One region of the Pseudomonas sp. AG1028 genome, then DNA from elsewhere that is predicted to be linked to it. Evidence: predicted binding sites of a transcription regulator. Region 1 holds the regulator's gene; each other region holds the start of a gene.
The links. Region 1 encodes sigma-54, which starts transcription at its own class of promoters, with help from an activator protein. Its sites were predicted from a motif close to ANTGGCATNNANNTTGCTNT; they were not measured.

Region 1 (3,275 bases):
ACCTGCTTCTACATGATCGTCGGCCTGGTTCAGGCAGATCAGGGCCGCGTACTGATCGACGATCTGGACGTCAGCCATCAGCCGATGCACGGCCGCGCGCGCGCAGGGATCGGCTACCTGCCCCAGGAAGCCTCGATCTTTCGCAAACTCAGCGTCGCCGACAACATCATGGCGATCCTGGAAACCCGCAAGGACCTGAACCGCGAGCAGCGGTTGCAGGAGCTCGAAGGCCTGCTGCAGGAATTCCACATCACCCACATTCGCGACAACCTGGGCATGAGCCTCTCCGGCGGTGAACGTCGCCGGGTGGAAATCGCTCGCGCCCTGGCCACCTCGCCAAAATTCATCCTGCTGGACGAACCCTTCGCTGGCGTAGATCCGATTTCCGTCGGTGACATCAAGCAGATCATTCACCACCTCAAGGCCAAAGGCATTGGCGTGCTGATCACCGATCACAACGTGCGCGAAACCCTGGACATTTGCGAAACCGCCTACATCGTCAATGATGGTCAACTGATCGCCGAAGGCGATTCAGAGGCGATTCTCGCCAACCAGGTAGTCAAGGAAGTCTATCTGGGCCACGAATTCCGCCTCTAGCGGACAGCTCCTCATGATCCTTTGCAAAGGCCCGTTACCCTGGCGGCAACGAAATGGTAACAGGGCTAGGCAAAGCGCTCGGACTCAGGCATATAATTTGCTTCCTAGTGGCGCTTCGTCGCCCTGTCGTGGATTACGTACAGACGCCGGATAAGGTCTGCAATGAAACCATCGCTAGTCCTGAAAATGGGCCAGCAGCTGACGATGACACCGCAGCTGCAACAAGCCATTCGCCTGCTCCAACTGTCGACCCTGGACCTGCAACAGGAAATCCAGGAGGCGCTGGAATCCAACCCGATGCTGGAGCGTCAGGAAGAAGGCGAAGACTTCGACAATTCCGACCCGATGGCCGATGGCGCCGAAAGCGCCACCGCGACTGCTGCTCAGGAAGAAACCTTTCAGGAGCCGAGCTTCCAGGAAGCCCCACAAACCGTCGACAACCTGGAAGACGGCGAATGGGGCGAGCGCATTCCCAACGAGCTGCCGGTCGACACGGCGTGGGAAGACATCTATCAGACCAGCGCCAGCAGTCTGCCCAGCAACGACGATGATGAATGGGACTTCACTACCCGTACGTCCTCAGGTGAGAGCCTGCAGAGCCACATGCTCTGGCAACTCAACCTCGCGCCCATGTCCGACAAGGACCGCCTGATCGCCGTCACGATCATCGACTGCATCAACGACCAAGGCTACCTGGAAGAAACTCTCGAGGAAATCGTCGACTCCTTCGATCCGGAGCTGGACGTCGAGCTGGATGAAGTCGAAGCCGTGCTGCGCCGCATCCAGCAGTTCGAGCCCTCGGGAATCGGTGCGCGGGATCTGCGCGAATGCCTGCTCCTGCAACTGCGCCAGCTGCCTGCCTCCACGCCCTGGCTCAAGGAAGCACAGCGCCTGACCAGTGATTACCTGGATCTGCTCGGCAACCGTGACTACAGCCAGCTGATGCGCCGCATGAAGCTCAAGGAAGATGAGCTGCGCCCGGTCATTGAGCTGATCCAAAGCCTCAACCCCCGCCCAGGCTCGCAGATCGAATCCAGCGAGCCGGAATACGTGGTGCCGGACGTGATCGTGCGCAAGCACAACGACCGCTGGCTGGTCGAGCTCAATCAGGAAGCCATGCCACGCCTGCGCGTCAACGCCCAGTACGCCGGCTTCGTGAAGCGCGCCGACTCCAGTGCCGACAACACCTTCATGCGCAATCAGTTGCAGGAAGCACGTTGGTTCATCAAGAGTCTGCAGAGCCGCAACGAAACCCTAATGAAGGTCGCCACGCAGATCGTCGAACACCAGCGCGGTTTCCTCGACTACGGCGACGAAGCAATGAAGCCTCTCGTGCTGCACGACATCGCCGAGGCGGTGGGCATGCACGAGTCGACCATCTCCCGCGTCACCACCCAGAAATACATGCATACCCCGCGTGGCATTTACGAGCTGAAATACTTCTTCTCCAGCCACGTCAGCACCTCCGAAGGCGGCGAATGTTCGTCGACCGCGATCCGCGCGATCATCAAAAAACTGGTCGCAGCGGAAAATGCGAAAAAGCCATTGAGCGACAGCAAGATCGCTGGTTTACTGGAAGCACAGGGCATTCAAGTGGCGCGCCGCACAGTCGCCAAGTACCGTGAATCGCTCGGTATAGCGCCTTCGAGCGAACGCAAGCGACTGATGTAAGGGAGCCCTTGTAGCGAAAGCGACGCCCCAGTGTTCCTGCGGTGGGTTCGATACCCGCCACTCACACACGGCAACAAGGAGAAGCGGTATGCAAGTCAACATCAGTGGACACCAGCTGGATGTGACAGACGCACTACGCAGCTACATCGAAGAGAAGCTCGAGCGCCTCGAGCGGCACTTCGACAAGATCACCAATGTGCAGGTCATCCTGGAGGTCGAGAAACTCAAGCAGAAAGTCGAAGCCACCTTGCACATCGCAGGAGGCGAAGTGGTGGCCAATGCCGAGCACGACGACATGTACGCAGCCATCGATCTACTCACCGACAAACTCGATCGCCAACTTATCAAGCACAAGGAAAAACAGCTCGATCGCCAGCAGGGCGCAATGGCCCGCTGAGTTCGTCCTTCTCCTATGATCCGACTTGAAACCATCCTGACCCCCGGCCGTTCCCTGGTGAACGTGCCGGGCGGCAGCAAGAAGCGTGTCCTCGAACAGATAGCCAGCGTAATCGCGCGTGACCTGCCCGATCTCGACGGCCAGATCATCTATGAAAGCCTGATTGCCCGCGAGAAGCTTGGCTCCACCGGCTTCGGCAATGGCATCGCCATTCCCCACTGCCGCCTGCCCGGTTGCAGTACGCCGATTAGCGCGCTGCTCAAGCTGAGCACTGCCGTCGACTTCGATGCCATCGACGGCGCCCCTGTCGACCTGCTCTTCGTGCTGCTGGTACCCGAAGCGGCCACCGACGAGCACCTCGAGCTGCTGCGCCAGATCGCCAGCATGTTCGACCGCGAGGATGTCCGCGAACGGCTTCGCCAGGCTCAAGACAGCGAATCCCTATACCAGACCGTCGTCGACGTCCAGAACGGCCAATAGCCTGCGAGGGTGAGCCATGCGCCTGATCATCGTCAGTGGTCGCTCCGGTTCGGGCAAGAGCACGGCGCTCGACGTGCTCGAAGACAACGGTTTCTATTGCATCGACAACCTGCCGGCCGGCCTGCTACCC
Region 2 (3,275 bases), on a different contig from region 1:
CCAGAACAGGTTTTCCACCACCCGAGAGGGCAGGTAGGGGTCGCTGCGCACCAGATCGGCAGCGCCCAGAGCACGCGTGCCCTGCCATTGCTCACCCGGCGCCTGGCGCTCGCCCAGCACCCAGGTGTCCTTGCTGACGCCGCCACTTTGCATGGACATCACGTCGGTTGCGCCTGCCACGGCCGCACGGGTCAGGCCGCCTGGCATCACCCGGTAGCCGTCGCCACTGGCCACGGCGAACACGCGCATGCCGATGACACGTGGCTGCACACCGGCCTCACCGAACCACACCGGTGCCCGGGACAGCTGCACGGAAGCCTGGGCAACGTAGGCCTCCGGTTGCTGGCGCAGGTGCTCGGCATCGGGATTGCGGCCCTGCGCCAAGCGCTGGGCTGCTGAACAGGGCCGGATCAACCAATTCGGCAAGTCTTCCAGCACCTTGGCCAGCACCGGCGGCTCGCCGCACCAGGCACTGTCGATACCAGGCAACAGCAGCGGCTCGCCGAGCAAACGCTCGCTGACCGCCGGCAGAAAGCCGCTCAACCCGGGCGACTCCAGCAGGCCGGAGCCCAGGGCATTGGCCACCAGCACGCGCCCCTGGCGTACCACTTCCAGCAGCCCGGGCACGCCGAGCGCCGAATCGCTGCGCAGCTCCAGGGGATCGCAGAAATCATCATCCAGCCGGCGCAACACCGCATGCACGCGTTGCAAGCCGGCAAGGGTCTTGAGGTAGAGCGTGGCGTCGCGCACGGTCAGGTCGCTGCCTTCCACCAGTGGGTAGCCGAGCTGGCGCGCCAGGTACAGGTGCTCGAAGTAGCTTTCGTTGAAACGCCCGGCGGTCAGCACCACCACCAGCGGCGTGTCGTTACCGGCCGGCGCCTGGCTGGTCAGAGTATCCTGCAGAGTGCGGAAGAAACCGGCCAGGTGCTGCACGCCAAGATCGCGGTACAGCTCGGGAAAGGCCCGCGAAATGATCTGCCGGTTCTCCAAGGCGAAGCCGGCACCGGCCGGCGCCTGGGTGCGATCGGCGACCACCTGCCAGCGACCGTCTGCCGAACGGGCCAGGTCCACCGCATACAGATGCAGAAAAGTGCTGCCGGGCGGCTGCACGCCCTGGCACGGCCACAGAAAACTCTCGTGCCCGAACACCAGTTCCGGCGGCAGCAGCCCTTCAGCCAGCAAATGCTGGGGGCCGTAGAGATCAGCCAGCACCTTGTTGAGTAGGCCCGCGCGCTGTGCCACGCCGGCGGCGATGGTCTGCCATTCGGCCGCCGGTATCAGGTTTGGCAACAGGTCCAGTTCCCAGGGGCGGTCGGCGCCATCGGGATCGGCATAAACGTTGTAGGTAACACCGTTGGCCTGGATCTGCCGGGTCACCATTGCCTGGCGCTGCTGCAACTGCGCGGGCGTGTTGCGGCGCAGCTGGCTCAGCACCGGCCGCCAGTGCGGGCGCACCTGCCCCTGGCGGTCGAGCAGTTCGTCGTAGGCCGCCCCGTCAGGCAGGTATCCGGCAAGCAGATCAGGCATGAAGATTCCAATGCAGTGCGTAGATGGCGCGGCAACGCCACGCGCGGTAAAAGCGTAGCCGCTATGGGCATTGATCAGCCAGCAAGATATGCGCCAGCGCTGCGCCACGCGCCAGCCGAACGATGCCCCTTCGCCAGCGCCCCGCGCTTCCGTTACCATCGCCACACTCAGTAGCGAGACGCGGCATGTATATCTATCGATTGGTTCTGATTCTGGTAGTCGGCATCTACCTGTTCTCGCCTGCCATCATGGACTGGTGGATCGACCCCAACGGTGCCTGGTACCGCCCCTACATGCTGTGGCTGATCCTCATCGTGGTGACCTTCGTCCTGCAGAGCCAGCGCGATGCTGACGAGCTCTGAGCCCATGCGCCAACCCGCCGCCTCCCCTGACGCGCCAAGCCGAGAATGCCGATGAGCTTTAGCCTCAGCGGGCTGATGCTGATCAGCGCCGCCTACCTGCTGGTCCTCTTCGCGGTCGCCTGGTGCGCCGACCGTGGGCTGATCCCACGTCGTTTCATCCGTCACCCGCTGACCTACACCCTGTCGCTGGGCGTGTACGCCAGCGCCTGGGCCTTCTATGGCAGCGTCGGTCTGGCCTATCAGTACGGTTATGGCTTTCTGGCCAGCTACCTGGGCGTGACCGGCGCCTTTCTGCTCGCCCCGGTCCTGCTCTACCCGATCCTGCGCATTACCCGCACCTATCAGCTGTCGTCGCTGGCCGACCTGTTCGCCTTCCGCTTTCGCAGCACCTGGGCCGGTGCGCTGAGCACCCTGTGCATGCTGGTCGCCGTGCTGCCGCTGCTGGCCCTGCAAATCCAGGCGGTGACCGACGCCATCGGCATCCTCACGCGTGAGACGGTGCAGCCACAGATCGCCCTGGCGTTCTGCGGGCTGTTCATCCTGGTGACCATTCTGTTCGGCGCGCGCCATCTGGCCACTCGGGAGAAGCACGAAGGCCTAGTGTTCGCCATCGCCTTCGAGTCGGTGGTCAAGCTGGTGGCTATGGGCGCCATCGGCCTGTACGCGCTGTATGCCGTGTTCGACGGCCCGCGCGATCTGGAGCAATGGCTGGTGCTCAACCAGACCGCGCTCTCCAGCCTGCATACGCCGCTGCAGGAAGGCCCGTGGCGCACCCTGCTGCTGGTGTTCTTCGCTTCGGCCATCGTCATGCCGCACATGTACCACATGACCTTTACCGAGAACCTCAACCCGCGCGCGCTGGTCAGCGCCAGCTGGGGCCTGCCACTGTTCCTGCTGCTGATGAGCCTGGCCGTGCCGCTGGTGCTGTGGGCCGGACTGCGCCTGGGCTCGACCACCAGCCCGGAGTATTTCACCCTGGGCCTGGGCTTGGCAGTGGAGAGCCCGGCGCTGGTGCTGATCGCCTACATCGGCGGTCTGTCGGCCTCCAGCGGGCTGATCATCGTCACCACCCTGGCGCTGTCCGGCATGCTGCTCAACCACGTGGTGCTGCCGCTCTACCAGCCGCCGGCCGAAGGCAACATCTACCGTTGGCTGAAGTGGACGCGCCGCGCGCTGATCGTCGCCATCATCCTGGCCAGCTACGCCTTCTACACCCTGCTCGACGCCCAGCAGGACATGGCCAACCTGGGCATAGTCTCCTTCGTCGCCACCCTGCAGTTCCTGCCCGGCGTGCTCTCGGTGCTGTACTGGCCGACCGCCAACCGCCGCGGTTTTATCGCCGGCTTGCTGGCTGGCATCGCGGTGTGGTCGGTGAGCATGCTGCTG
Region 3 (3,275 bases), 340 kb from region 1:
GGCGGGCACGCCCAGCTCGGCCGCCGCCTGACGCCAGATGTCCTCGCGGTTGACCTGGTCTATCAGCGCCTGGCTGTCGAAATCCTTCGGCAGGTAGCCCCAACGCTTGTTTTCGGTGAGGAACCACAGGTCGTGGCTCTGGAACGGATAGGAGGCGAACTCGCTCCAGAAGCGCATCAGATGCGGGCTGTTTTCCACCACGCGGCCGTTGCCGTAATCGAAGTTGCCCTGCAGGCGCGCCAGCAGGTCCTTGGCAGGCGCGCCGATCCAGCGACGCTTGGCGCAGATTTCCGCGACTTGTTCCTTGTTCGCCGCCGCTTCGCAGAACATCTGCGCCTCCATCACCGCCTTGAGCAGGGCGCGGGTCGCGTTGGGGTTGGCGTTCACGTAGTCGGCGCGCAGCGACAGGGCCTTTTCCGGGTGGTTGGCCCACAGCTCGCCGGTGGTCACCGCGCTGTAGCCGATGTTCTGATTGATCAACTGGGCGTTCCATGGCTCGCCGACGCAGAAGGCGTCCATGCTGCCGACCTTCATGTTGGCGACCATCTGCGGTGGCGGGATGACCACGGTCGGCAAATCCTTGTTCGGCTCGATGCCGCCGGCGGCCAGCCAATAGCGCAGCCACAGGTCGTGGGTGCCGCCGGGGAAGGTCATCGCCGCGGCGATCTTCTGGCCCTTGGCCTGCTTGGCGGCGATCGCCTGTTTGAAGGCGCTGCCGTCGGTACCGAGTTTGAGGTCCTGGTATTCCTTGCTGATCGAGATGCCCTGTCCGTTGAGGTTCAGGCGCGCCAGCAGGACCATCGGCAGCGGCGTATTGTTGGTGGTGATCTTGCCGGCGGCCATCAGGTAAGGCATTGGCGTGAGGATGTGAGCGCCATCGATGCCGCCACTGCCGGCACCGAGTACCAGGTTGTCGCGGGTGGTGCCCCAGGAAGATTGCTTGAGCAGCTCGACGTCGGTCATGCCGTGCTTGGCGAGCAGCCCGAGCTCCTCGGCGACGAACAGCGGTGCGGCATCGGTGAGCGCGATGAAGCCGAGCTTGGCCTTGGTGGTTTCCAGGCCATCGGTTCCCGCCGCCCAGACCGCGCTGCTCAGGCCCGCCGGCAGCATGCTCATCAAGGCGCCGCCGCCGAGCAGCCCCATGGACTGCTTGAGGAAGGTGCGGCGTGGCAGGCCGGTTTTTTCGTCGGCGGCGCGTGGCGTGTCGTCCATCTCGTTCTCCCCAAAAAGCACGCATAAAAAAACGGCGTCACACTTATGGCAGCGCTGGGCTGCATCGAGTGTGGACGCCGTTGTCCAGGAATTCGGATTGTGGAGGGGCAGAGCCTGCCCTCTCGCTTGGGATATAGCAGGTTGCATGCCAGCAGCGCCGGCGCCACGCCTTGCCGGCTTGCAATCGGCTCGCAGAGGTGGCGTTCGCGGAGTTAACTGGTTGAGTGGGAAGGCTTTTCAGTCGGTGCTGAGGCGCTTTGGCGAGCTGGCGTTTGAGGGGGCTGACTTGCGGTGCCGCACAGCTGCGGGGCGTCGGTCACCTGCGGTGCGCGGCACAGGTGCATGGGAGGGTGACCCTTAGCCTGCGGTTGAGCGAAGCGATACCCAGGATGGATTCCGAATTGGCGCTGGCTTTGTGGCGCAAACCCCTTCCCGGGCATCGCTACGCTCAGCGCCGGGCTACCAGGGCGCAGCGTATGCCCCACGGGCTACGGTTAAACGGGGCGTTACGCGGAGCCTGTTCAGATGCGCTTGCCCTTGTCGCTACGCGGCTTTTCCTGGGCCTTGCGCGCCGCAAAACTGAGCAAGCTCTGGGCGACGTCGACCAGGCGCATGCTGCGCTCCATGGCCGATTGACGCAGGCGGGCGTAGGCTGCGTCTTCGCTCAAGCCGTAGTCGGTCATCAGCAGCTTCTTGGCGCGCTCGATCAGCTTGCGTTCGTTGAGGGTTTCGCGAGTTTCCTGCAGTTCGTCGCTGACCTGCTGCAGGCGCTGATTCTGCTCGTGCAACAGATCCAGTACCGAGCGGGCCAGGTGATTGCCCACCGCGTCCTGGGGCGCGGTGTCGAGGGTGCTGCTGTGCACGCTGAACAGCAGCGCCTGGTCGCTGCCGGCATCCATCTGCGCCACGCGGCCGAGCAGGGCGCGATGGTTGTCCAGGTCGGCATGGGCTTCGGCGATGCTGCGGCGGCAGCGTTCGAGCAGGCACTGGGTCAGGTGGCTTTCCACCTGTTTCATGGCGTCGATGCGCCTGGTGTTGAGGTCGAACCACAGCTCGCACAAACCCGGATCCACCTGGGCGATGGCCGAGGTGCGCTTGGCGACCCCGCGCAGGCTGATCACCTGGGCAACCGTGTCGGTGTCGAGAATCTGCTGCCACAGGGCATTGGCCTCGGCGTCGGCGAATTCGCCGAAGATGTCGAAGCAGCGCTCCTGGCCTTCCTGCAGGTGCAGCAGGCGGGCCTGCAATTCATCGTCGAAATGCCCACGGGAAAACCCTTCGACGCCGGCTGCGCGTTCCTGGCCGGCGAGTTCCTTGCCCTGCATGAAGTTGAACAGCGCCACCAGCACGCGGGTGATGCCGGGGTCGGCAGCGGTGTCGGCCGCCTCGAAAACCACCGCCAGCAGCCCACCGATCAGGCGGGTGAAGGCCTGGGTCGCCTGCCTTGGGGACAACTGCCGCTCGCGGATGCGCCGACGCAGCCCGGGCAACTCTTCGAGGCCATGGAGCACGTAGGCGATGCGGTTGAACAGTCGGGCGCGGTCGGCGGCATTGGCCTGGGCGGTGTCCATGGATAGAAAACAATCGTGCACCTCGCGCTCTACGGCGGCAGAGCCTGCACTGTGCGCATCAAGTTGGTGCAGGTAGTGATCCGTCCGGTTGCCCAAGTAGACGTTCGAGTAGCCGCGCTCCTTCTGCAACTGGTGCACCAGTTGGCTGATCCGGGTGACCAGCTCGCAGGTGACGGACAGGCTCTCCAGGCCGTGCAGCTCGCAGCGGCGGGCGGCCAGCATGAAACGCAGGGTGGGGGGCATCTTGTGATCAGGCATGGGAACGTCTTGTTGGTCGCAGTGTTGAACCACAACGGTGCAAATAACAGTCCAGTTCTGGCGCGGTGCAGCCAGGCGGGCAGGCAGCGATGCACTACAACGGGCCCCAGGGCGCCCCGAGGATGCAGCCGTGCTTATCGCTGTATTGATTTCAGGCGCTGTGCACCTGCAATTGTTCGGCGGCCAGGATGGTGGCGGCGCCGACTACGTCGCCGATCACCAGGATGGCCGGGC

Region 2: the regulator sigma-54 is predicted to act here: its motif matches at 1,606-1,625, upstream of FB481_RS13745 (circularly permuted type 2 ATP-grasp protein).
Region 3: the regulator sigma-54 is predicted to act here: its motif matches at 1,346-1,365, upstream of FB481_RS02485 (CmpA/NrtA family ABC transporter substrate-binding protein).

What each region holds. Positions count from the first base shown of each region.
Region 1 is NZ_VIVP01000001.1:200,726-204,000, reverse strand. It holds gene lptB (LPS export ABC transporter ATP-binding protein) at 1-597, shown strand, start outside; gene FB481_RS00860 (RNA polymerase factor sigma-54) at 760-2,268, shown strand; gene hpf (ribosome hibernation-promoting factor, HPF/YfiA family) at 2,357-2,665, shown strand; gene ptsN (PTS IIA-like nitrogen regulatory protein PtsN) at 2,681-3,145, shown strand; gene rapZ (RNase adapter RapZ) at 3,162-3,275, shown strand, end outside.
Region 2 is NZ_VIVP01000007.1:240,274-243,548, forward strand. It holds gene FB481_RS13745 (circularly permuted type 2 ATP-grasp protein) at 1-1,527, opposite strand, end outside; gene FB481_RS13750 (hypothetical protein) at 1,713-1,889, shown strand; gene FB481_RS13755 (sensor histidine kinase) at 1,935-3,275, shown strand, end outside.
Region 3 is NZ_VIVP01000001.1:543,485-546,759, forward strand. It holds gene FB481_RS02485 (CmpA/NrtA family ABC transporter substrate-binding protein) at 1-1,212, opposite strand, end outside; gene FB481_RS02490 (nitrate regulatory protein) at 1,734-3,041, opposite strand; gene cobA (uroporphyrinogen-III C-methyltransferase) at 3,193-3,275, opposite strand, start outside.